DNA from 2 places in the Paenisporosarcina sp. P4_D4 genome. Region 2 is predicted to be linked to the other one. Evidence: riboswitches for the same ligand, from Rfam matches in the RefSeq annotation. Region 2 holds a riboswitch; the other holds the start of a gene.
The links. A riboswitch is a leader RNA that binds a small molecule or an ion and turns the genes downstream of it on or off. The one in region 2 is predicted to bind thiamine pyrophosphate.

Region 1: it holds a riboswitch for thiamine pyrophosphate, as region 2 does, so the genes downstream of both, thiT (energy-coupled thiamine transporter ThiT) here and AC1DSL_RS05775 (YkoF family thiamine/hydroxymethylpyrimidine-binding protein) in region 2, are expected to answer to the same signal.

The regions. Positions count from the first base shown of each region.
Region 1 covers NZ_JBFUIO010000033.1:11,950-22,064, reverse strand. Annotated here, with positions in the region: gene AC1DSL_RS09675 (M3 family oligoendopeptidase) at 1-360, opposite strand, end outside; gene AC1DSL_RS09670 (TspO/MBR family protein) at 711-1,442, shown strand; gene map (type I methionyl aminopeptidase) at 1,463-2,212, opposite strand; gene thiT (energy-coupled thiamine transporter ThiT) at 2,470-3,039, opposite strand; TPP riboswitch at 3,135-3,239, opposite strand; gene AC1DSL_RS09655 (M20 family metallopeptidase) at 3,374-4,444, shown strand; gene AC1DSL_RS09650 (magnetosome magnetite crystal formation protein family) at 4,503-4,856, shown strand; gene AC1DSL_RS09645 (SGNH/GDSL hydrolase family protein) at 5,074-5,979, opposite strand; gene AC1DSL_RS09640 (aminopeptidase) at 5,989-7,218, opposite strand; gene AC1DSL_RS09635 (DEAD/DEAH box helicase) at 7,215-8,366, opposite strand; gene cuyB (cysteate racemase) at 8,496-9,197, opposite strand; gene AC1DSL_RS09625 (carboxylate--amine ligase) at 9,201-10,115, opposite strand, start outside.
Region 2 covers NZ_JBFUIO010000013.1:28,425-40,861, forward strand. Annotated here, with positions in the region: gene AC1DSL_RS05745 (hypothetical protein) at 1-90, shown strand, start outside; gene AC1DSL_RS05750 (ABC transporter permease) at 138-920, opposite strand; gene AC1DSL_RS05755 (ABC transporter ATP-binding protein) at 917-1,819, opposite strand; gene AC1DSL_RS05760 (PLD nuclease N-terminal domain-containing protein) at 1,816-2,016, opposite strand; gene AC1DSL_RS05765 (DUF1648 domain-containing protein) at 2,033-3,139, opposite strand; gene AC1DSL_RS05770 (GntR family transcriptional regulator) at 3,139-3,525, opposite strand; TPP riboswitch at 3,684-3,790, shown strand; gene AC1DSL_RS05775 (YkoF family thiamine/hydroxymethylpyrimidine-binding protein) at 3,894-4,499, shown strand; gene AC1DSL_RS05780 (ECF transporter S component) at 4,501-5,100, shown strand; gene AC1DSL_RS05785 (ABC transporter ATP-binding protein) at 5,084-6,547, shown strand; gene AC1DSL_RS05790 (energy-coupling factor transporter transmembrane component T family protein) at 6,540-7,301, shown strand; gene AC1DSL_RS05795 (carbohydrate kinase family protein) at 7,348-8,286, opposite strand; gene AC1DSL_RS05800 (GNAT family N-acetyltransferase) at 8,387-8,950, shown strand; gene AC1DSL_RS05805 (FixH family protein) at 9,201-9,971, shown strand; gene AC1DSL_RS05810 (hypothetical protein) at 10,228-10,623, opposite strand; gene AC1DSL_RS05815 (sensor histidine kinase) at 10,697-12,076, opposite strand; gene AC1DSL_RS05820 (response regulator transcription factor) at 12,073-12,437, opposite strand, start outside.

The DNA.
Region 1 (10,115 bases), on a different contig from region 2:
AGTTTTTGATAACTGTTGTTGAACAACGAGCATGGATGAAGAAAAACGAGCACCTAAAGAGCCGATTTCCCCTTGCAATAAGTTCGCTTGTTTATCAGTAGTATCTTGAGCTAAATAACAACCAACAACTGCTCCAGCTTGTGTTAAATTTTCAGCAACTTGTTTAGTTTCTTCAATAATAGAAGAAATTTTAGTAGCGTCTGATTCCCCTGTTGGAACAACAAAGGATGATAAAGTTTGCTCAAAAGTATCAAGTCTACTTGCTAAAGCATCCAAATGTTCACGAAGTTCAGGAGATGAGCTTCCTCCCTTAAAAAATACGTCCAAGTCCCAAACTTCAGCATACGTCTTTGTAGTCAATATCTTTCCCCCATGTCTTTCTAAATTTTCTGAAAACACTATACTATTATATCATGCTTCTTCGCCTTGCGAAACATCGTTCTGTAGTTTTGCAATGGGTATGCCTTTTTCAATGCACACTTGCATAATATGTTCCAGAATTCTTTTTAAAACAACCTTGCGTGCATATTTCTTATTATTCGCTTCAATAAACCACGGAGCCTGTTCAACATTTCTTCAGCAGCAGTGACAAATTCTGTCAATCCAGAGACCTTCATTCTTTTAAACTTCATTTTACAGAGAGTTTTGGTAAATAGAAATTTGTTGTTGCTTTGGACTGACGTTATACTAATGTATAGGAGGTGAATGCTGTGGTTCGTTTCGCACTAATGGTCATCGCACTGATTGGTGTGATTATCATCAATGCATTGGCAAATATTTTACCACTTAACAATCAAACAACTGGTGAAATTTCCAATCGTCTTCCTGTACTATTTACACCGGCCGGCTATGTATTTTCAATTTGGTCCGTTATTTATGTATTGATGCTCATTTGGTTGGTAGGTATGTGGAAGAGGAGTAAAGATATAGATGCAACCTATATAAAGCGCTCAAATCTGTTTATCATCAGTTGCATTTTTAATGTGGCATGGATTTATTTATGGCATTATGAATATTTCTTATTTACGGTTGTCGTGATGATTGCATACCTAATTACACTAACTTTACTTTATCGTACTTATCCAGTATCCGATAACCTTCTTACTGGTCGCTTTCCAATATCAATTTATTTGGGATGGATCAGTGTTGCAACGATTACGAATATTAGTTATGTCCTAACTCTATATCAGTGGAATGGCTGGGGATTGAGTGACCCCCTATGGGCAGTCATCATGATGACTGTTGGAACAGCACTCGCACTACATATTCGATTCCACCATTTTGATATCGCTTATGTATTTGTCTTTATTTGGGCTTATATCGGAATTGCGGTCCGAAATGGTTTCGAAGAACTTCTTGTCTCTACAGCTGCTCTTTTCTTATGTGCAGTCATGCTAGCGGGCATCCTATTTATTAAAAAAAGACCAACTGCGCGTTCATAGCAGTTGGTCTTTCGCATTATTTAATCGATTTTCGTAATAAGAATTGGCGCATCTTTAGTAACGATGACCGTATGTTCAATCTGTGCAACTAATGATTTATCCGGAGTCAAGAAAGTCCAACCGTCACCAGACTCCACGACATGTTCCGCTTTTTCTGAAATGAACGGCTCAACTGCCAAAACCATACCTTCTTTTAAGATGGTAGGTTCCCATGCATCAAAGTAATTCAAAATATGCTGTGGTGCTTCATGAAGAGATTTTCCGATACCATGTCCAGTTAAGTTCATAATGACAGTTAATCCATTTTGCTTCGCTTCACGTTCCACAGCTTTGCCGATTTGATTTAACCGAGCACCAGCCTTTACTTTCAACATTGCACGGTTAAATGCACTTTCAGCTACTTCACATAGCTTTTCTTTCTTCGCGTAGCCTTCACCCACTACAAATGAAATTCCCGTATCTGCGAAATAGCCATTGAATGATCCGGATACGTCGATGTTCACTAGGTCTCCATCTTTGATGACACGTGAACCAGGAATGCCATGAGCAACTTCTTCATTGACACTGATGCATGTAAATCCAGGGAAATCGTACTCCCCTTTAGGACCAGAAATAGCTCCTTTTTCTTTAAACATGCGGCCAGCGATCTCATCAAGTTCTTTTGTCGTGACACCTGGCTTTGTTGCATCTCGCATTACATCGCGAATTTCTGCAACGATGCGACCGATAGTTTTTAACGACTCAAAGTCTTCAGTAGTTTTTGCAATCATATTCGTTAAACCCTTTCTTCCTCAAATTATCTACCCCATACTATACCACAAGAAAAGATGCTTTCCCATTTACCAAAATCATTCTGAACATTTGGTAAACCTCTAGTAAAGTATGCGCAATAGAGGAATTGCGTCATCGGCCGAATTTTAAAAACAACCCATACAGGGTTTTAACGTGGTTTTTGTTCATTCAAAACGAATTCTGTCCACTCGCTACCAACATAGATGATTCCACTCAATAAAGACACACCTTTAAATTAAACGTTATTCCGATGTTCAATCAGACGTGGTGCAGCAACGAAAATGATGGAGCAAACAATTGCTGTCAAAATAATGGAAGGAATCATATAACCGCCGTTATATACGAGCGAATAAATCCAAACGTTCTTGCCTTCTGCAGCTTCTGAAAAGAAAATAACTCCTGCGATTACGTGTGTAAAGAACCGGAAGAGCCCACCAAAAACAGCTCCCAATACGATATAAGTAATCATTTTTCCTTTACGCTGCTCATTTTTTGCTTGTATTACTTTATGTCTGACAAGTGCTGCTAAGCCAACAACTGTGAACGCTACGAAATAATCCAGGAAACCTTGGGCAGGAGTTAAAATATAAGCTCTTCCCGCTAAAATTTGAAGGACCCCAATAATCAGACCCGTGCTCAAACCTCCCGCAAGCCCCCATCGAATAGCCATCAATACGATTGGTACCATGACAAGACTAATAGATCCGCCCTGGAACCATAAGTTAATAGAAAGCATATCCAATACCAATCCGATTCCTGCAAAAATAGCCACTTCAATTAATAATAACAACTTACTTCGATTCATCTTGCTTCCTCCTTTTGCGATGTACTGCAAATCGCATGTCAGGGTGAAAAAACCATAAAAAAACAACCTCAGGGACAGAGCCTGACGTCGTTGGAGTCGGTTTCTATCCACATCCCTGCGCAAGCATTAACTTACAGGTTCAAAGGGTTAGAACGTTCCTCGCTCACTCTCAGCCATTACAGGCTCCCCTTGTGGTAAATACATCTAATTTTGATATTACGGGTTAATTGTAACCAAAGAGGGAAAGAGAAGCAAGAGGGTTTCGTTAGTTCTGTGACTTTTGGAACAGCGGTAGTATACTGAATATAAAAATTTATTGAGGATGTGAAGTTACATGATCGAGTTATTGAAAAATTTGGTAGCAGTTAAAAGTGATACAGAAGAAGGTGCCAATGAAGCACTTCGATTTTGTTCAAAATGGCTCGATAGTCATGAAATCACACATGAAGTTCTTGAAAATGAAGGCCGATTGATGATTCACGCTGAAATCGGACAAGGTCCCACAACCATCGTATGGAATGGCCATGTGGATGTAGTACCTGGAAAAATCGAGCAATTCAATCCCGTTATCGAAGGCGACCGCTTGTATGGTCGTGGATCCGCAGATATGAAAGCTGGAGTGGCAGCCATGATGGAAGCGTTCCGACGTACTTATTCTGCAAGGGAAGAACTTAAACAACGCATTGTTTTACATATTGTAACGGATGAAGAAACGGGTGGAAGTAAAACATCCGGTCATCTTGTAGAAATTGGTCGCTCAGGTGACTTTGTCATTTGCGGAGAACCAACTCACCTGAAACTAAGTGTTCAATCGAAAGGAATTCTGCATGCGGATGTCACTTTGTTCGGAAAAGCTGCCCACGGATCCCGTCCATGGGAAGGAACGAATGCCATTGAAGCAGCCTTTAAATTTAATGAACAATTAAAGACACTACCATTTACGAAAGCAAGCAATCCATATTACGAATATCCTTCCATTAACTTGGCTAAAATCCAGGCGGGCGATCGATATAATGTCGTACCTGATGAATGTCTAGTTAACTACGATATTCGCTTTGTGCCAGGACAAAAATGGGAAGATATTATTGAAGAAATGACTGAACTTGCTCAATCTATTAACCCCAAAAATATTGTCAAACCTGGCGGTAAAACACCCGCCATTACAACAACCGAAGATAATGCTTTTGTTCAATCTCTTGCTGGTGTTATAGCACAAGTAACACAAAAAGAGGCTGTGTTATTCGGGCAGCATGGAGCTGCGGATACACGTTACTATGCAAAAACTGGTGCTGGAGCAATTGAGTTCGGACCAAGCGGAGACGACTGGCACGGACCAGGAGAGTATGTATTGATATCATCCGTTGAGCAATATGCAGACATTTTAACGAAATATGCATTGATTTGAAACCTCTACTAATGTTGTAACGTATTAAATGGCAGTAAGCATTAAAGGAGGAGTATTAATGGATAATCAACGTATATTATCCGCTTTGTGTTATTTCAGTATTTTATTCGCTCCATTCTTATTGCCATTAATCGTATATTTCGTTTCACCGACAGCTGAGGTTAAGTATCATGCGAAACGCTCTCTTCTGTCACACTTGATTCCCGTGGTGCTCGGAATTGTCGGGTTCATTGTATTAGTGATTGGTTCAATCGCAGTATTCAGCACGACAGTTGATGGTACTGCAGAGCCTAGCACATCATTTAACTTCCTGACTGCAGGACTTCCTTTCTTGTTTATTGCAGTCTATGGTATTCTTTCTCTTATTGTACTGATCTGGAATATCATCCAAGGAATTAAAGTACTGCAATAGGTTTACCTTGGGCTCTTTACGGGAATTAAATTAATATACAATACTGACAGGAGCGATACACATGAGAATCGGTAACTTAGTTAAGACCGCTGTAAAGTTTGCGCCAATTATTATTCCAATCGTAAAAAAAGTATTGGATTCAAGAAAACGCTCCACAACAATAACATATCCACGCAAATAAAAAGTTGGAACTCATTAATCTGAGTTCCAACTTTTTTTATATCATCGTTTTCATTTCAGATATGGCAATATAGTCTTCTTCCAAAAATGATGATGGCAGTGCGGCAGATTCATCTCCAGCTGCCGTTGCCTTTGCCCCTTGACGGTCTTTCATAATCTGTTCGAAGCTCAGTGGATTTGCAGGAGGAATCTCCCCTGCCAATACCTGCATGCCACCTTTAGCATAGACATTGAAGAAGCTGTTAGCCATTGCTCTGTATCCTTCAGCATTAGGATGCACATCAGCAGGGTTCGGTACTTTGCCAGTGGCTTGATCTCCAAATGCAGTTTCCACAGATACAAATTTCACACCCGCTTCTTTTGCCACGTTTGCCAAAATTTGATTCAATCGATTCAGTTGTTTCGCAGTACCGACTTTTTGTGAGTCACGAGCATGTGGATAGGCAAAATAATAACCCATTACATACACTTCCGCTTTTGGTGCAATCTTTTTCAACTCTGTAAGCATGGTCTTCATATTCTTTCGTACATTGTTTAAAGAATAGTCTGCTGGGATTTGCTGAAATGACAGTGAGCCTGATTTTGCATCTGATTTTATTAATCTCAGAAGATCGTTTGCTCCAGCAGATATCGTGATGAGATTTGCATTTTGTAGCAAAGGTTTTGCTTCTTTCGATTGGACTCGCTTCAACACATCAGCGCTCGTAAATCCTGGGAACGCCAAATCTTTTGAGTAGAAGGCCAGTGGTTGATTTCTCGCAATTTCTTGGGCAATTAAATCACTGTAACCAGTATCAATCTCACGTGTCGGGGTTTGACCTGCCGCAAGTGAGTCACCGAGAGCCACATAAGAAACTGGTCCAATTACTTGAGCGCTTGTCTGTAATGGCACTAAAAACAGGCCCAGACTGAACAACACGACAGTTATTTTTTTGATAATCATGACATCACCTTAAAATGCCCAATTGCCTTTGCGGAAAATCGGTTCTCTTGTACCATCTTCATATTCGCCATCAATGTCCATTTCTGCACTGCCTATCATGAAATCTTCATGAGTCATTGATGTATTTAATCCTAAAGCACGAAGCTGTGCCTCTTCTAAGTCCCGTGCACCTTCAACGCATGTTGGATACGCTTCGCCAATTGCTAAATGGTTAGAGGCATTTTCATCAAATAATGTGTTGTAGAACAAAATTCCAGAAGATGAAATCGGTGATTCATGAGGTACCAATGCCAACTCCCCTAAATAAGCAGAGCCTTCATCATGTTGAATGAGTTGCTGCAATAAGTCATTCCCTACTTCAGCCTCAGCCTTCACGATCTTTCCTTTTTCAAACGTTAACGTAAATTTGTCTATGATATTACCTTGATATACAAATGGTTTAGTATTACGGACATAGCCATTTACACCAAATTTTAATGGAGCAGTGTACACTTCTTCAGTCGGCATATTCGCAATAAACGCTGTTCTGTTAGGTGTTCTGCTGGCACCGGACATCCAAATATGTTTATCCGGCAATTCGATTATCAAATCCGTGCCTGGTGCTTTATAAATAATTTTTTTGAAACGTTTATCATTTAAAGCTGTTGCACGGGCTTCCAAATCGCGGATATGTGTTTTCCATTGATCAACAGCAGTTCCATCTCCGATGCGTACGGTTTTAAAAATCGTTTCCCATAGCATGGATAACTGCTCTTCTTTTGGCAAATCCGGGAATACTTTGGCTGCCCACATCTCTGAAGGTATAGCTACAATCGACCAAGCAATTTTATCTGACATGACGGAAGCGCGATATTTTTCCAATGCACGGCCAGCCACTTTTTGTTGATCGGAAATGCGTTTGGCAGGAATTCCAGCCAATAAATCAGGATCTTCTGCATCAATCCACAACAAAGCTCCCTGCTGATCGATCAATTCTTCACGCTGTGTAACCATCCATGCAGGAAATTCGTGCATAGCGGAATCTGGTGCCAACTCATAAAAAGCACGATTTGTCGGCCCATCTGAGAAATTCACATGGACACGCTTTGCTCCAGCTTCATATGATTTCTTCACAACCAAACGCGTAAAATCAAGGGTATCAGTCGTTGTATTTATCAATACATATTGACCAGGTTGGACATTGATTCCAACGCGAACTGCCAAATCTGCATATTCGGCTAGTTTCTCTTCAAATGTCATTTCTTTTTCCCCCTTTGTTGCACCGTTTTTGAGGACCCTTCAATCAATTTACCTTGATCCCATACCTTTTGAACGGGTTTTGAAGGCAATTCTTTCGTCCATTTTTTAAAATTCTTTTCGTCTGTGTAGGTTAATAAAGACAATACTTCCCCGTCAGCACCAGCACGGCCTGTTCGACCTGAACGGTGCAGATAAGGTTCAATTGAGTGCGGTACATCGACGTGAATGACATGAGTCAATCCTTCAATGTCAAGACCTCGTGCTGCAATATCTGTAGCGATCAGTATGCTTACTTCGCCTTTACGGAAAGAAGCCAATGCCTGCTTACGTTCTTCTTTTTTCATATCTGAGTGCAAGGCAACTATTTTTGCTTCACGGAATTTCAGTTTCGTTTCTTTCATCAACAATTGATCTAAATTATTGACAAACGCTAGACCCCGTAAGCCTTCTACGTGCGCCAACCGTCGCAATAAATCGGTTTTATCTCGTTCTTCTACTTTGACGAATGAATGGACCACTTTTCCTTGTGCTGGCAATTCTTCATGACTAACTTGAATTCGAATCGGCCCTTTCATCATGCGACTTGCAACAAGCTCAATTTCTTCTGTTATTGTTGCTGATACGACCACAATTTGTCTGTCATGATTAGACCCATCGATAAGCGCTTTAATGATACCACGATGCTCACGGGCCAATAGTTGATCTCCCTCATCTAAAACAATATGTCGTATATCGTGCAATTTAAGTTTCTTTGATTTCATTAATTCATTCAAACGCCCCGGTGTTCCTACAACAATTGTGGGCTTTTTCTTTAATTTTTCCAATTGACGAGCCATATTGGCTCCTCCGATTAGTTGAGCAACCGTAATATCGGTATCTGCAGTCCACTCTCGCAATACTTCAACGATTTGCATGGATAGTTCCTGTGAAGGGGCAACGATAAGTGCTTGTGTTTTTTGAATGGCACCATTCACTTGATTCAATATCGGCAATACATAAGCCAAAGTTTTCCCTGATCCTGTTGGCGATTGTGCCACCACATCTTTTCCTTCCAGCATGCTAGGGATTAATTGTGACTGAACAGGCATTTCATATTCAAATTTCCATTTATTTTGAAGTTCTGGTTTTAAGTTTTCGATAAATGTCATGGGTTATTCCACCTTTATAAATACATGCTCCTAGTGTACCACAAATCACTATCTTCAACCTTTTACTGATATATTCAGTCGTTTTCCCCATAATAAAAACCCTGTCCCCATGAAGGAGACAGAGCATGTTTAATCATTCAATTCGTAGCCGCATGCAAGTATGGCACTTTCAGCTAATACCATCAGAGAATCAATATAAGTTTCATCAAGATTCAGTTCTTTTTTGACAATCGATAATTCTGTACAGCCCAATATCAAATGATCGCAACCCAATTCGTTCATTTGATTGATGATTTGCTGCCATTTTAGAAAATCGACAGGTTGCCCAGCTTTGACGTCATCATAAATAACTGACATGACCAGTTTCTGAGTTTCCTCATCGGGTACAACCGGTTGAATGCCACTCTCTTTACAAGCCAGTTGGTAAACAGAAGCCGTCAATGTACCTGTTGTTGCCAGAATTCCTACTTTTTTGGCACCAATTTGAGCTGCACGTTTTGCCGTTTCGTTAATCATGTGCAATACGGGAATTTCCGCTCCTTGTTGAATCTCTTTATAAAAAGAGTGAGCAGTATTGCACGGAACCGCCAACACTTCCGCACCAATAGATTTCAGTTTTGTAGCATCGGAAATCATCACTGGCACTGGGTTGGCTTTCGATCGATCTAAAATATATGTTGTACGGTCTGGTATGGTCGTATTATTGGTAATCACCATGTTGACATGCTGTTGATCGGTTTTCGCTTTCGTGCGTTTAACAATCATTTCACCAAGCAACATCGTGGCCAGGGGACCTACTCCTCCAATGATGCCTAATATTTTCGTCTTCATAACTTATGACAAACCTTTGTTATTAAAGTATTTTTTGTATTTACGATAGTAATTCAAATTATTGAGCGTCAATTTCGCCCAACGTTTCGGATTGAAATCCTCTTTGTAGAATAAGTGATTTGTCACTTTTCCTTCTGAAATTAACTCCCTGGCTTCTTCTTTCAACAGCTCGTTTTGTGCGTATTTGAATAATACACCTTTAGGGATGATCATCCATAAGTGCTTGTCCTTCGCATACGTCAATGTTTGTGGAATATTGAGCATATGATCGTCTGCTACGTATTTCATCAAATTATGACCACTTGCCGTTACATAGTAACTGCTGCGGCCATTTCGCAAGTTGATTTCAAACAGTTTATATTCACCATCACGCAAATCCAGCTTCATATCAAAATTCGCGAAGCCTGTGTAGCCAATATCTTCAAGGAATACACGTACTCGGTCAAGTAACGCCTCATCAAATGTATTAATGATTGCCGCATAGCTCCCGATTCCTTCTGGAGAATGTTCTTCGAGAATTGGATTTCCAAGTGACATGAGCTTCACTTTTCCATCTTTCCCAACGTATGCGTTCAACACGCGCATGTAGGAATCGTCTCCAGGAATAAATTCCTGAATCGTTAAATTATCTTTGTATGATGAGCTATAGATCGCTTCGATAATGGCGTTTTTTTCTGCTTCATCGTGTGCGACGAACACTTTTTTCTTTCCAGGGAACGAGCAATTCCAGTACGCTACAGAGTTTGATGCTTTAATGATGATTGGATACATAAAGTCAATTGCAAACGTATCCTTCGTGTCATATGTGCATAGTGACGTTTTAGGATAGGCAAAGCCGTATTGCTCACAAATATTATAGAAGTTCTCTTTAAGAACGATGCGATCCATTAATTTTTCATCAATATATGGAACCGCGAA
Region 2 (12,437 bases):
GAGAATAAAACAGATGGTGAAGAACCAACGATGGACAAATCAGATATACCAGATGCTGATGGTGCAGCTGACAATAACGACCAAAAATAAGCCTACAAAAAAATCCCTCTCCATTTTAATTTGGAGAGGGATAACTTTTACACTTTTGTTTTTGATGCGTTGCGTTTTGACATCCATACACCAAATATCATCAAAGCGATAATAGCAACAATCGTGATCACCATGCTCCACCAGAAATCGCCTGAGTCTGGTGAACCTGTCAACCACTGCGTTGCATAAATAGACAGCTTCCAAGGCGATATGGTCCAGTACGCTCCAAGTAAAGAGTCTACAATCTGAACAAGTAAGACCAGCAATAATGATACACCTGCAGCGCCACCTGTAGGTAACCACGCACTCATAGCCAAAACGATTGTCACGACAAATAAAATCCATACACTATAAGTGCCTGCAAAAGCTAAGAAATCAGCTGCTTCGATTTTGCCGAATAACAACCCTGTGTAATACCAGCTCGTCAACAATCCTAGCCATACGCTCACTAGCGCAATGAAGCCTACAACTTTCCATTTGCTCAAAAAGTAATTTATATAAGAAATCGGTCGTACGTAAATAAGCGTTCCTGTTCCATTTTTACGCTCGCGGGAAATGGTACCCATGAATGCCAATACTAATACGAGCATGCCGATGAATTGGTATTGCCCCATTGTCGCCATGATGACTTGAGCGGGCGTGAAATCCGGCATTGGGAAGACGGAGCCTTCAGGCATATTCCCTACCGCGTCAAGTATTTGCGGCAAATAGTAACTTGTCAGCGGCTCGGACAATCCGAAGAAAATAAAGACTAGAGGTACCCATAAAAATTTATAGTTGCGTGTATTTTCACGCCACTCTTTTTGAAAAAGTACGATTAATTCCCTCATGCCTGCCCCGCCACCTTCATAAAGATTTCTTCTAAGTTCGCTGTTTGTCGCTCCGCTTTCTGGACATCCAGTCCACTTTCCGCCAACGACTTCAACACTTCCGCCATTGTCGGCAAACCTTGAGTTATGTGAATGGTACCGCAAGTGCCTTCTACTTGTACTTTCCATGGAGCACTTTCTGAATAAATGAGGGCATCTTCTGCTCGGCCAAATTCCAAGCGGTATCTTGGTTGATCATATTTTGCACGCACATCGCCAATCGAACCTTGTTCGACCAATTGTCCTTTTCGTAAAAACAACAATTGATCCGTCATTTCTTCCGCATCATTTAAAATGTGTGTCGAGTACAAAATGGTCATGTCTTGTTGCAAGCTTTTCAATAGATTCATAATCTCGCGTCTTCCAACGGGATCCAGCGCAGATACGGGTTCATCCAATAATAAGAGCTTTGGTTTATGAACAATGGCCTGTGCTAATCCAAGACGTTGTTTCATTCCGCCAGAGAAAGTGCCCGTTTTTTTCCGTAGTGCGTCTCCAAGTCCTACGAACTCCAGTGTTTTTTGTGCTTCAAGCTTGGCAGACCGTGAGTCCATCCCACTTAATTTCGCCGCCATTTCAGTAAATTCCAGTGCTGTCAGCCACGAAAAGAATTGTGGATATTGAGGCAGGAAACCAATATGTTTTCTTACGTCCGCATGTTTTTCCCCATTCAGTGAAATGGTACCGGATGTTGGTTGTAATAACCCACCAAGCATGGATAAAGTCGTCGTTTTACCGGCTCCATTTGGTCCGATTAATGCCGTAGATGTGCCTTCTCCCAGCGCAAAAGTCACATCATTTACAGCTCGCTCTGAGCCGTATATTTTCATTAAATGGTTAGCTTCTAAGATTGTCGTCATGCTTGTTTTCTCCCTGCAATAAAGTATGTAATAGGTCCAAAAATACTAATGAAAATAATAACCAGTACCCAGACCCATTTAGGTCCGTTTGTTTGATGTATTTTTGCTAAATCGATGAGTGCAACTACCAGTAAAATAAATTGAATGATAAATATCGGTGTGATAATACCCCAAGGCACCCCTTGTAATTCCTCCATTTTCTCCCACTCCTCTTTATTGCAATGTTAAAACGAACACGATACTTCCTATTAGTAATAGTAAGGAAATCCAACTGGTTTTGTGACCGAAATTGATGGTCCAGCCAATCCCAAAACGTTTTTCCACCATTATGCTCGGATCGTTCTTATTCACATAAAACATTCCGAATTTCCAGTATCGATCGTCATCTTGATCGATTACCCCTTCTAGACTTTCATCCGGGTGTGATACGACTATTCTGGTGCCACTTTGCCCTACTTTAATAGCGTAAAATAGGACGGAACCTAAAATAATGACCAAGAAAGCGATGGTGGAAGCAAGTGTTACTGAAGTTGACATGGTTTCAGGAAAAATAATGGTCAGCTGTAAGTACCCCATCAACAACGTCATCGAAATGGTCACGACAAACAATAACCAACTTGTATATTTACGGAAAGCGAGTTGTTGTTCTCGGGAACGTTTTTTATTTTTTACCTGAATTTTTGCGCCTGATTGCTTCATGGCCCCATTGAAAAAAAGCAACATGCCTTGAAGCACGAGTGTCAGGAATGGCAACGAACTAACTGAAAGCCAACTTTTTTCAGTAAATGCATCCGCTTCCCCATTCGGACCCCAGTGCGTCGGAAGCTGGTCAGGTATCAAATCATATTGGGTTAATCCATAAACACTTAGACTGACGGTCAAAAGCATCGGCAAGATAAAATACATGTTGGGCAACAGTTTCAGTTGCTCACGAAACTGCAGGTCTACCACTTTCCGCTCAACTTGACCTGCTGTCCATTTTTCATCTTTCTTCCAGTTAGCTAATGCAATATGATTTTTTGCATATAACCCCATCGGCAGAACCAATGCACCTATTTGTGCAGCTAATCCCCAAAATACAATTTGTTGCTCCTGTGGACGGACGATTAACACCCCGCCAATGAATAGGACTAGAACAACCACACCACATAGCAAAACCAATTGTGTGTAGCGATTTTTCATCTTCATAAGACGCGGGTCTTTTAAGTGCGTATCCGGGATATACACGCCAAACGCTTCACTTTCCTTCAGAAACTTCGGTAAAAAGGCTTGAATGGCAATGTTGAACATTAATAGGACGATAAAAATGATTGCTGACATTACTTAACCTCCTTCAAATCCAAAATAATTTCTTTCACCAGTAACTCAATGTCCTCTTTAGACAACTGAAGACAAAGTGCTTCTGCTATGATTGGGCGTAATTCTTTACTCAGTCGTTGGCGATCGGAAGCTGATGCTTTCCGTACACCTTTTTCATGAATGAATACACCTTTCTTCGGTACAATCTGAATAAATTCCTTCTCTTCCAAGTAGTGATAAGCTTTATTTACCGTATGCATGTTCATGCCGAGATCAGCTGCAAATGAGCGTACAGATGGCAAGGAATCTCCAGGTTTCAAAGACCCCTTTGCTACCCCTTCAATAATTTGCTGAGCCAATTGCAAGTAAATCGGTACGGTCGATTCCGGTTCAATCTCAATAAACATATGCGACCTCCCTTTGTTCTATTCTTAGTAGAACAGTCTTGTTATATACAATATAGAACAGAATTTGCTGATTGGCAAGTATTGATATTCACTTTATTTACAATCCTTTTTTCATGCGTTACAATGAAGCCGTTCTTGAATATATAAAACTGCATACGAATTTGCACTAGGGGTGCTATAGTTTGGCTGAGATGAGAGCATTTGCTCCGATCCCTTAACACTCGATCCAGGTAATACTGGCGTGAGGAAGTGCGGTGACCTTTGCCCAACTTTTTTTCTTTTTGCGCAAACCAGCTGCATTCCAAGTCGAATGCAGCTTTTTTATGTTCAATAATAGGTGCCTGGCACTAAAAAAGGAGGAAAAAGAGATGTCGAATGAGTTTAGTTGTGGGATTAGTCCAATCGTTGGCTTACGGTTTTCGATTCACCCGATGGCGGACAATTTTATTGAAATTATTAAAGGGGCTTTGCGTGAAGCAGATACCTCAAATGTATGGATGCATACCGACGACGTCAGTACGGTGATGCGTGGGAAGCAAATGCATGTATTCGATACAGCGAGAGCCATCGTATTGTATGCAGCAAAAACGGGTGCCCATGTCGCCTTTAACGGAACCTTTTCGATTGGCTGCCCAGGGGATTCTGCAGGCGATGTTTATCTGGAAAAAGATGATGTTCTGTTAAACCATCCTCAAATTCGRGAAATCAAACAATATGTATCATCACAATTTGCTCTGTATCCGATGAATAACCCCGATTATATGTCGGTTATTTATCAGGAAGTGGCACGTGCAAAAGAATATGGGGTGTTCAATGATTCCATGCATTATGCAAGTGGACTTCATGGGGATATTCACGATGTATTTGCATTCCTTGAAGATTCTTTTACACACGCTCGATCGGAACAACATAAACATTTGGTCATGACTGTTAACATGAGCATCAACAGCCCTTCTCACAAAGGAGATGCGTAATATGTTGAAGTCCTGGAAACTGAAAGAAGTTGTGTTGCTATCCGTTTTTGCAGTTGTCTTTGCCGTCGTTTATTTGCTGTTTGTTCAAGTAGGAAACATTTGGGCTGGAGTGATTGGACCTATTGCATACGAGTGGATCTTTGGGATTTGGTTTATTGTGTCGATCATTTGTGCATACATCATCCGCAAACCGGGTGCCGCTCTTTTGTCTGAAACCATGGCAGCGACTATTGAAGTGATGATCGGTAATGCGGTGGGACCACGTTTGATTTTATCTGGACTAGTCCAGGGGCTTGGTGCAGAAGCTGCTTTTGCCGCGACAGGTTACAAACGCTATGACTGGTGGGTGCTTTGTTTAGCGGGGATTGGTTCTGCAGTCTTCAGTTTTGCCTATGGCTTCTTTGTATCTGGTTACGCAGCGCTTGACCCTTCACTGCTTCTCTTGATGTTCACACTTCGAGTGATGAGTGGTGCCATCATCGCTGGTTTAGGCGGAAAGTATGTATCCGATGGTTTACTGGCAACAGGGGCTCTCCGTGGATATTCGATTTCTCGCAATACATCAAAGAAACACAAGCTGAAGGGTGAGTCCATTGGGTAAAGCTTTCACGAATGAATCACCAAGTGGCATCTCACAAGTGATTGACTTCAGAGGAGTCACGTTTCAATTTCCAGAAGATGACTCGCCAGTTTTTACAAACATTTCATTTTCGATAGATGCTGGCGAACGTGTCGTCTTATATGGTCCGAGTGGCTGCGGGAAAAGTAGTTTACTGTATTTAATGAACCGTTTGTACCCTGCCAATTGTGACGGAGAGCTAAGTGGTTCGGTTGTCCTCTTTAATAAAGACACCAGTAGTTATGTCGCTGGGGAAATTAATCGGAGAATCGCTACCGTCTTCCAAGATCCGGATACACAATTTTGTATGCCTACAGTTGAACAAGAAATGGCTTTTACGTTAGAAAATCTGTACGTCAATCGGGCAGAAATGGAACAGCGAATCACATCAACACTTACCCTAACCGGTCTTTCTGAAATCCGGCATGCAATGATTCAAACGCTTTCCGGAGGAATGAAACAACGACTTGCAACCGCTTGTGCATTGTTAATAGAACCGCAAGTGCTGTTGCTCGACGAGCCGCTTGCTCATTTAGACCCTCTGACCGCACAACAATATGTGGAGTGGTTGGATGCATTGCAATTATCCAATGGATTCACGATCGTGGCGGTTGAACACCGTCTCGATTTGTGGGGTTCATTTTTCGACCGTGCCCTTCTCGTCACATCATCCGGGGATTTCCATGTCGAAAAGCATCCGACGAGATTTCCAATTCGTTTTCCTTCACGTACTTCGACTATTCAAGAAGGTATAACGTTGGAAGCGAGAAATGTCAGTGTGAACATTTATGAAAAACGTTTATTACATGACGTTTCCCTCCGTTTGCAAAAAGGTGAAATCGCCGTCCTTGCAGGTCCGAATGGCAGTGGAAAATCCACTTTCCTGAAAACCATATGTGGTATTTTGAAAAAATCGGCAGGGTACATCGAAAGTGGAAAAACGTTTCCAGGGTACGTTCCACAATCGCCAGAGCATTTATTTGTTACTCAACAAGTAGGACAGGAGATTTCCTTTTCAAATTACTCTACCAGCGATGAAATTGAGGATATTATGCAACGGTTACGACTAGCCGAAATTCACGATGCCCACCCTTTTGCAATCAGTCATGGACAAAAACGACGTGTGGCAATTGGAGCTCTGCTAGCAGATAAGCGACCGGTTCTATTATTAGATGAACCTACATCTGGACAGGATTCAGATGCTCTTATCGAATTGTTTCATTTACTCGATGCTCGTGCCAAAGAAGGGTTCAGCGTATTGATTGTGACACATGATATGGCGTTTGCTGAAGCCATCGCGGACACCGTTTTCTTATTAAATAACGGTGAATTAACGGGGCGTTATGAAATTGACCAATTGTGGCAGCAATCCGAATTATTAAAACGTCATCAATTACTTTCTCCGATAGGAGCGGGTTCATATGTCTAGTCGTACTTGGTTACATGAAATGAATCCTGCTTTGAAGTTTATGTTAGTCATTGTCTCTATGTTGACTTTGGCGTGGTTTTTCAATCCATGGACGCCTTTTCTATTATTTATCGGTGTTATTTTTGTTCAAATATCGTTCAGTCGAGTAAATTGGAAAGTTTGGATTTTATTCATGATTCCAATAGGCTTTACTGCTCTCGGATATTTATGGACGACAGTGCTCTTTGCGGCTGATACAAGTGGTGACGTCATTTGGGCATGGCATGGATTTGAAGTGACGGATAAACAGTGGCATACAGCGTTATCATTGGCGTTTCGTGTTTTCGCTTTATCCTCACTGTCTTTGTTGTTTGCATTAACAACAGATCCAGTTAAATTTGTGATGAGTTTAATGCAACAATTAAGACTGTCACCAAAACTTGCATACGGTGTGATGGTTGGATATCAGTTTTTGCCTGTCGTGAAGGATGAGTTCATTCAGATTCGACATGCACATCGATTGCGAGGAATTGGTCAGGAAAAACATGCTTGGCAACGCCTCTTAAGCATGAAAAGGCTATTGATTCCACTGCTTGCGAGCGCTGTTCGTCGAGCGGAACGGACGGCATTCGCCATGGAAGCAAGAGGCTTTACAGGTGAGCAGCGTTCCGTTTATTACGAACCAATCACCATCGCTGGCCGTGATTGGTTACTGGCTATCATTATGATTGGTATATTAATAGGCAGTAGTGTCACTGGCTTCCTTTTGAGCTGAACCAAAAAATCTCCCTTTGACAAACGTTGTCATGGGCGATTTTTTATTATATTTGCAATTCACTGAGTCGTGGCATTGCAGTCAATGCACCAGCTTTTGTAGCAGCTAGGGCTCCAAGATGATTGGCAAAAGCCGTACATTCAATAAGGGATTCCATCGTTGTCGGCAAACCATTGAGATGGACATAGCGCAATACGCCTGCCATAAAGGCATCTCCAGCTCCGGTCGTATCGACAGGTACCACTGGTTCTACCGGAACATGCTGGAGTTCTCCATCCAAAACGGCATAAGTCCCTTCCGCACCGGCTGTTATTAAAATGATGGGGATATTCAGCTTGGCGATTGCTGCAAGTCCTTCTTCCATGGTAGTCGTTTCAGTTAAGAACGTTAACTCTTCTTCCGTGAACTTCAACAAATCTGCGTCTTTGAAAAATGAAGAGATTGTTTCGCGGCATTCGGTTTCACTATTCCAGCGTAGCGGGCGGATATTGGCATCAAAAGACAATAAAGCTCCGTGCTTTTTCGCGTATTCTACTGCTTTGCGGGATGTCTCCAATGCCTTCGGTTGAAACAATGTACCAGAACATAAATTTAAAACAGATGCTTTTTCAAATGCCTCTTCTTTCAAATCCTCATCGCCGACTTGAATATGTGGTGCATCGTCAATATATTGATGAAAAATTCGATCATGGTCTTCCGTTAAATGCACATACACTCCACTCACCCGTTTTTCAGGTTCTACTTTGGCAAAGTCCATGATGACTTCTTCAACTTCAAGTTCACCTCGTACAAACTCAGACGTTGCATCATCACCTGTAATGGTAATAAATGCTGAAGGTACGCCAAGCCTAGCAACACCTACTGCTACATTAACGGTAGCCCCTCCCAAAAACATTGAAAATGATGTGTTCGTTGAATCGGTTGCAATATAGTCTACAAAAGCATCCCCGTAAGTGAGGACGTGCGATTTATGTGATTGAGTCATCATCCATCCTCCTTCTATTTAGTAGTATTAGATTACCATGAACGGCGTTGTAGAGGGAACATGTACATTTTGGTATAGTTGAAGGAAGGAGTTGAGTTTCATGACCATACATATTCGAAAAGCAAGACCTGAAGATGCTGAAAAAGCCGTTCCACTCATCATCGATGCGATTGGCGACATTGCCGAGCAAATGACTGGCGAAAAGGATGCCGAAGCAGTGACAGAACAGTTAATCCACTTATTTCAGCAAGAAGACAATCGACATTCCTATTTAAATACGGTAATTGCCGAACAACAAGATGGGATTACTGGAGTGATGGTTCTATATTCAGGAACCGACGCCATTGAAATGGATGCGAATTTAGTAACATGGTTACGCACGAAAACAGGAGAACCAATCGTTATTCCACCAGAGGCACGTAAAGACGAATTTTATATTGATACCGTTTGTGTAAACCCCGATTTCCGTGGGCAGGGCATCGGCAGTATCTTATTGAAGCACGCAGAAGAAGTCGCACGAAAAGAAGGTTTCTCTAAAGCCGCACTTAATGTGGAGTTGGAAAAGGAAGCAGCCATTCGGCTATATGAAAGAATCGGTTATCATATTGCTGAACCGTGGGAAATCTATGGCGGTGCCTTTCATCACATGGTGAAACCTCTTTAGGACAAACCATTCTCTAAAAAAACGCCCGGCCTTTTGTAGGCTGGGCGTGATTTTGTTACTGGGCTTTTGAATGAGTGCAATGATTTCATAATAATAAGAAGAAACTCTATTTTTATAGAATATTTTCTTTCCACTTTATCCGATACTTAAACAAAAGCAGTGTAACATATAAATTCCCAGTTCTGTCACAGCTGTATAAGCTTTTTTTTGCTACAATGACATCAACGAAACGAAATGAGGCGTATGACAAATGAAACGATTTTTAGCAATTGGATCAATGCTCGCTGTTCTTACTCTTAGTGCTTGTGGAACAAATGACGAACATGAAGGACATAACGCAGCAAAGACAGATGAAGTTCCAGAAATAGTTGAAGTCGATTTAATCGTACCTGAAACAGTTACTGCCGGTGAAAAGGTAGTAATCGCTGCTGCAGTCACACAAGACGGAGAAATTGTGGAAGATGCGAATGAAGTAAAGATTGAGGTCTTGAATTTAACTTCTGGCGAAAAAGAAATGATTGTTGCAACATTAAATGAAGACAAACAGTATGCAATTGACTATACATTTAAGACAAATGGGACGTATGATATTACATCGCATGTAACAGCTCGTGATATGCACATTATGCCTACAAAACAAACAACGGTGACCGGTGGCGAAGAAACGTCAAGCAAAGCGACCGACACTTCGACTGAAGGAAAAGCTCATGGCGGCGATAGCCATCATAGTCACGGTGCAACGATTGATTTCGCAGACGGTTCTGCGACTGTTGGTGAAGCGGTAATGTTAATTGCCAATGTTTCTCTATCGGATGCGCCTCTTGAAGGAGCACGCGTACGATATGAAATTTCACGTAGTGATGACGACCACCACACTTGGCTCGAAGCCCCTGAAAAAGGCGCAGGCGTGTACCAGACAGAATTCACCTTTACAGAGTCTGGAACTTACGAAATTCAAGTTCATGTAACTAAAGGCGACGATGTGCACGACCATGTGGTAAAAACGTATACAGTGAAATAAGATAGACGCAATCCTGTAAATGGATTGCGTTTTTTTTTACAATGAGGCTATCTTAAAGAAATTTATCTCGCTTTATTCAACTAAAGAAAGCTTTTCTTGAATATCAGCGAGACACTATCATGGCTCTATTTTCTTTTTGAACAATAACTGAGCCAACAAAAAAGAGGAGCGCCAATCTGGCCTCCTCTTTCCTTCTTTCTCTAAGGACTGCATGGAACGCCCTTTTGTGATAGAAGAGCTTGATGTTTTCGGTCTACTATTTCTTAGCTGGTTTAATGGCGAATGTAACCGCTACAAACAACGCAAAGCTTAAGAGTAATGTACTTCCACCCACAATGTAGAAAATCAATGAGAATGTTTCAGGTATTCCAAGAGGTTGCATAAATTGAAGCCACATTCCTACTGTTAATCCGATAGCTCCTAAAATGGCTGACCATGCATGAACGACGACCAATTTCGGATATTTCACTTCAAACAACTTGTAGAATACACCCCAACTAAATACGGATAACCAACCCACCAGCAAAATATGTGCATGAATCGGCTTGAATGCGTACGACCCCGCTCCCGCCATATGCGAGCCGATATAGGCGCCAATAATCCCAAAAATTGCGGCAATCCGGATTAAACGAATACTCCATTTTTCTTGCATATTATTTCTACCTTTCTTCTTTTAAGATGAGTTCATCTTACCACACGAAGATGAACATAACGTGAACTTGGTATTACAGTTTTGGAAGAATGATTTGAATGGTGGTTCCTTTATCAATCTCACTATTGATTGACACTGCTCCTTTGTGACGTTTCACGACCTCACTGACAATTGCCAGTCCAAGCCCTGTACCTTCCTTAGCTCGAGTCCGGGAGAGATCGGCTCGGTAAAACCGGTCAAAAGCTTTTTCTGCTTGTTCATCGGTCAATCCAATCCCTGAATCTTCTATTGTAATAGCAACTTCCTTCTCCAACTCAAATCCTTTAATGTGAATGAATCCATTTAAACGGTTGTATTTTACTGCATTGGTGATGATGTTTTCCCATACTTGCATCAATAATTCCGGATTTCCGTGTGTAAGCAGGGGTGGCATATCTATCCGAACATCCAGCTCCAACTCTTCAAAACGCCATTCATTTTGACGAATGGACCTTTCAATTTGCTCTTTAATAGAAACCCTCTTATAAGTGGGTTGATACGATTGATGATCTAGTGAAGTTAAATACAACAGCTGCTTTGTTAATGCTGACAATCTCCTACTCTCTAACTCCACGATTTCAGCATATTGAAGTCGTTCATCTTTCGGACAAGATGGATTTGCAAGTAACTGCGCATATCCTTGGATGTTCTGTAAGGGTGACTGGAAATCATGTGAGACATGACTTATAAAATCTTTTCGTACTTGATCATTCTCTTTCAAACGAGTGGCCATGATTTGAAAACTTGCAGCCAGCTGTCCGATTTCATCCCTACTTGAAACAGCAATGGGCTCATCAAAGCGTTCATTCGCTATTTTATTCGTTGCTTCTGTTAACAAGGTGATGGGTTGAATCATCTTTCTCGCGACAATTATCATCGCAAGTAAACTAAACACGGTCATGGATGTAGCCAGCCCACCCAGCAGAAGGTGTACTTCCGTAAATAACATTTTGATATTTGGGCGAATAAACAGTGCATGATTCTCCCCTTCATAAACAAATGGAACGCCGACTGTATTGGTCAATTGATTTGAAAAGAAGCCGGTAACAAATGTTTCTTTCGGAAAATCTCTCATGCCGTGATAAATTTCGCCTTCAAGTACCCCTTCTTTTACTTTTGCAGGCAAAGTTGATTCACGAAATGGACCACCATGAAAATCAGCTTCACCCGCTTCATTTACAACGTACAATTGGTATCCGACATCACCAAATACCTCGATTGATTCAGTTAAAGGGACGCTTGGATTGCGTTCAATGAAAGCTGCCATGTCTTGTGCAATCCCAACATTTTTGGCGTCATTTTGTTCTTTTAATTGTTGATGGTAATACGTATTGACCAATAAAAACCCAAGGGTGGCACTTCCAACCATGATGGCGACTGTCACAAGGAGAAACTTGCTATACAAAGATCTCATGTTTGAGCCTCCAACTTATAGCCAACCCCACGTACTGTGCCAATCTTCACATCTGAGACAAATCCCTCCAAGCGTTGCCGTAATCGTTTTATATGTACACTCAATGTCTGTTCATCACCTTCATAATCGTATCCCCAAACTTGCTCCATCAGTACACTTCGTGTAAATACAGTGCCTGGATTGGATGCGAGCAAAGCAAGCAATTCAAATTCTTTTAAGGGCAGCCACTTTGTTTCAACTCCATTTGAAATATCGAGTCGCTTTCGATTAATCACAAGTGACCCAACCTGCATGCGTATTTCATTTGGCTTGGCGCTCCTTCTTAACACAGCCCCTATGCGGAAAAGGAGTTCCTGCGGTT